2 regions of the Rhizobium sp. NRK18 genome follow, and region 1 is predicted to be linked to the other one. Evidence: predicted binding sites of a transcription regulator. Region 1 holds the regulator's gene; the other holds the start of a gene.

What was found. Region 1 encodes LexA, which represses DNA repair genes until DNA is damaged. Its sites were predicted from a motif close to TGTTCNNNNTGTGTTCNG; they were not measured.
Region 2: NN662_RS17165 (YifB family Mg chelatase-like AAA ATPase) is a predicted target of LexA. The motif match lies at 1,284-1,301, and genes of this name have one in related genera.

What each region holds. Positions count from the first base shown of each region.
Region 1 covers NZ_JANFMV010000001.1:2,226,287-2,228,487, reverse strand. The annotation lists gene NN662_RS10395 (ComEC/Rec2 family competence protein) at 1-641, shown strand, start outside; gene lexA (transcriptional repressor LexA) at 635-1,345, opposite strand; gene NN662_RS10385 (ArnT family glycosyltransferase) at 1,491-2,201, opposite strand, start outside.
Region 2 covers NZ_JANFMV010000001.1:3,619,979-3,622,179, reverse strand. The annotation lists gene NN662_RS17175 (cupin domain-containing protein) at 1-154, shown strand, start outside; gene gshB (glutathione synthase) at 252-1,199, shown strand; gene NN662_RS17165 (YifB family Mg chelatase-like AAA ATPase) at 1,401-2,201, shown strand, end outside.

The DNA.
Region 1 (2,201 bases):
CCATGATTGCCGGTGGAGGACTGGAAATGAACCGCGGCCGCCCGCCATCCTTCATCTTCGAGCAATGGCAGCGGGCACTGGCCATGCCGAAAGGCGAGGGGCCGGACATGCTAACGGGAACAGGTCCGGATCCGCCCAAGACTGAGAAAGGCGATCCGGTGCGGTTGCCAACCGCGGCATTGAAAGCCGAGCGCCTGGCGATGGAAGAAGCCTTGAAGCCTGAGAGCAATCGCTTCCATTGCCGGAAAGCCGCATGGTGCGCCGCTCAGTTCATGGCGTCGGATGGACCCGCACTCAGGGTGGTGACAGTGGAGAAGCCCGCTTTTGCCGGGCCCGCCTGTGATATCGCCGATCTGGTCATCGCGCCATTCCGTCTCGGCTTTGATACCTGCCGTTCCGGCGCGGCATTGATCAGCGCGGAAAGGCTGCGGCAAACCGGCTCGATCGAACTGCATGTGCTGCCTGACGGCAACGGCTTCGAGGTGAAAACCGCACTCGGTTCCACCGACCGGCCTTGGACCCGACACCGATACTACGACTGGCGAACAAACAGCTTCGTGAGCCCGGAGGAACCTGCCACCTGGCATCTCGTGCCGCGTTCGCACGATAGGGATGCGGACATGCGTGTCACCGGTCAGTGATAGCGGCGAATGAGGCCGACCAGCTTGCCCTGAACCTTGACCCGGTCCGATGCGAAGATACGCGTTTCGTAGGCCGGGTTGGCGGCTTCCAGCGCGATCGACGCGCCCTTGCGGCGGAAGCGCTTGAGCGTTGCTTCTTCGTCGTCGACGAGAGCGACGACGATCTCGCCCGGATTGGCGCTGCTGACATTCTTGATGATGACGGTATCGCCATCGAGGATGCCGGCCTCGATCATTGAGTCGCCCTTGACCTCCAGAGCGTAGTGCTCGCCGGAGCCCAGCATTTCCATCGGAACCGACAGGCTGTGCGTATTGTTCTGGATGGCGGAGATCGGCACACCGGCAGCAATGCGGCCCATGACCGGGACACTGACGGTGTCGTTGGCCGGTTCCGGCGCCTTGGGGGCGGGAACCGGTTTCGGCTTGCCGAGACTGCCTTCGATGACGCTCGGCGAAAAGCCGCGTCGCGGCTGCAGGCTCGGCGAGTAGGCTTCGGGAAGCTTGATGACTTCCAGCGCACGCGCCCGGTTCGGCAGGCGCCGGATGAAGCCGCGCTCCTCGAGTGCCGTGATCAGCCGGTGAATGCCGGATTTGGACGCGAGATTGAGCGCATCCTTCATCTCGTCGAAGGATGGCGGAACGCCGGATTCCTTCATCCGCTCGTGAATGAAGAGAAGCAGTTCCTGTTGCTTTCGCGTCAGCATGAATCGGCACCTTCCAGAATCATGAAACAAATACAGAACGGACACTATATGTTCCCACTGTGTTCCGCAAGTGCCTAAAATAGCGTGAAGATCCGGGAGTTCGGCGACGCTGGCCGCAAATTTGTCTTTCGTGGAGGTGTCTGCGCTATTGATCCGCAGCGATTGCGATATATGCCTTCTCGGCTTCCCTTGCCTTCGTCTCGGCAAGCGATCCGTTCAAGACAGCACTCAGCAGCACGCGCGGATCGATCTTGCGCCATCCGCCGCTGACCACCTTGATCCGGTAACCCTGGGCAGCCAGTATCTCGGCTTCCTCAGGCTTGAGGGTGACGATAATCGGGTAATTGTCGTCCGGGTCCCTATCGCCCAATTGACTGCGCTGCAGGAACGGGCGTGCGGTTCCGCTGTGGAGGCGCGCTTCCGAGGCGACAATATCCGCTCCGAGAAACAGGACATCGTCCGGCGGGTGGCCGAGCTTCGCCAACTCGTCCGAAATCGGTTTCCCGAGGTCCGGCATGCCGAAGGCGGCAACGACGGGATAGAGCGCGAGAAGGATTGCCATCGGCAGTGCGGCAATCGCCAGAATCATGCGCGCGTAGACCTGTCGCTTCGCGATGCGCCAGACGAGCAGCAGGCCGAGCGCGATGGCAACGGCGATCGCAACCGTCACCTTGACGTTCAAAAGCTGTGCGGTAACGCCGTAAAGCACGGCGAAGGCAAGTGCGAGCCCGATCGCCGAGAACTTGAGGAACAGGCTCAGATAGCGCGATGTCGTCTCGCGATCGAAGGAGGTGAGCGCGACCGCCATCAGGATCGACAGGTTGGGAAGCGACGGAATGATGTAGCGGTGATCCGG
Region 2 (2,201 bases), 1.4 Mb from region 1:
CTACTTTGCTGCCGATAGCTGGGCGACATGGCGGGTGGAGACCTATGTCCGCAAGGTCGCTCTGCTCCCGAGGCCGCGCTCCATGATGCTGGCGATCGCCGGCCGGCTGGCCAACTACAAGAGGTCCGACGCCGCCGCAAAGTGGGCAGCCTGACGAAGCCATTCTCTCCGTCCGCAATCCGGACTGCGGCCCGTTGCCATTCGGGCCGCCTCACCCTAAATGAGGATGGCCTTTCAAACGGGGAGTTCTCATGGCGGCGATCAAGAATGTAGCGGTCCAGATGGACCATGTGTCCGGCATCAACATTGCCGGCGATTCCACCTTCGCCATGAGCCTCGAAGCGCAATCGCGCGGCTACCGGCTGTTCCATTACACGCCGAACAGGCTGAGTCTCCGCGACGGCAAGGTCTACGCCACCGTCGAGCCGATGGAACTGCGCGACGTCAAGGGCGACCATTTCACGCTCGGCGAGCCCGAGCGCATCGACCTGTCGACCATGGACGTCGTGCTTCTGCGTCAGGACCCGCCCTTCGACATGGCCTACATCACCTCGACGCACCTGCTCGAACGCATCCACCCGAAGACGCTGGTCGTCAACGATCCGGCCTGGGTGCGCAATTCGCCGGAAAAGATCTTCGTCACCGAATTCGCCGACCTGATGCCAAAGACGCTGATCACCCGCGATTTCGCCGAGATCGCCCGTTTCCGCGACGAGATGGGCGACATCATCCTGAAGCCGCTCTACGGTAATGGCGGCGCCGGCGTCTTCCATTCCTCGCGCGACGACCGCAACTTCACCTCGCTTCTCGAAATGTTCGACCAGATGTTCCGCGAGCCCTTCATCGCCCAGCAATACCTGCCGGCGGTGCGCAAGGGCGACAAGCGCATCATCCTCGTCGACGGCGAATTCGCCGGCGCCATCAATCGCGTTCCGGCCGAAACCGACAGCCGCTCCAACATGCATGTCGGCGGCCGCGCCGAAGCGACCGAACTGACGGCGCGCGAGAAGGAAATCTGCGAGCGCATCGGCCCATCGCTGAAGGAACGCGGCTTCCTGCTCGTCGGCATCGACGTCATCGGCGACTACATGACCGAGATCAACGTGACGTCCCCGACCGGCATCCGCGAGGTGAAGAAGTTCGGCGGAGCCGACATCGCCTCGCTTCTCTGGGATGCGATCGAGCGCAAGAGGGCCTGACCAAGGGCTTTTCAGAGGCTCGCAGCCCGCACCTGTTCCACGCTTGCAACCCGATGCAACCGAAGATCAATTATCGCGTGCATTTGTTCTATTAATGTTCTTGTCTTGTCCGGAGGGATGTGCAACACTCCCTCCGGTGGCTCATGAGGAGCCCGGCAGGCCATGGTTGTGCCTGCTGCTTCCATGATGGAGGGGACAGGCATGGTCGCTCGCGTCAGTACGGTTGCATTCCAGGGCATCGAGGGCGTGCCTGTCGATGTTCAGGTCATGGTCGCCCCCGGCAAGGTGGGCATCCAGATCGTCGGCCTGCCGGACAAGGCCGTGGCCGAAAGCCGGGAACGGGTGCAAGCCGCCCTGCATGCTTCCGGCCTGTCGCTGCCGGGAAAGCGCGTCACCGTCAATCTGGCGCCCGCCGACCTGCCGAAGGAAGGCTCCCATTTCGACCTGCCGATCGCGCTCGGACTGATGGCGGCGCTCGGCGCGATCCCGGCCGATGCGCTCGGCGGCTATGTGGTTCTCGGCGAACTCAATCTCGATGGCACGATCGCGGCGGTTGCCGGCGCCTTGCCGGCCGCGATCGGTGCCAATGCGCTCGGCAAGGGCCTCATTTGCCCGGCTGAAAGCGGCCCGGAAGCCGCATGGGCCGGCGCCGACATCGACATTCTCGCCCCCCGCAGCCTGATCGCGCTCGCCAATCACTTTCGCGGCACGCAGGTTCTGTCCAGGCCGAAGGCGGCGATCCGTGCCAATCCGGCCAACCTGCCCGATCTGGTCGAGATCAAGGGTCAGGAAAGCGCTAAGCGGGCGCTCGAAGTCGCCGCCGCCGGCGGGCACAATCTCTTGATGGTTGGGCCTCCAGGCTCCGGCAAGTCCATGCTGGCGTCGCGACTGCCGTCCATCCTGCCGCCCCTTTCGGCCGGCGAACTGCTCGACGTCTCCATGGTCCATTCGATTGCCGGACAGCTCTCCGGCGGCAAGCTCTCCGACCGCCGGCCGTATCGC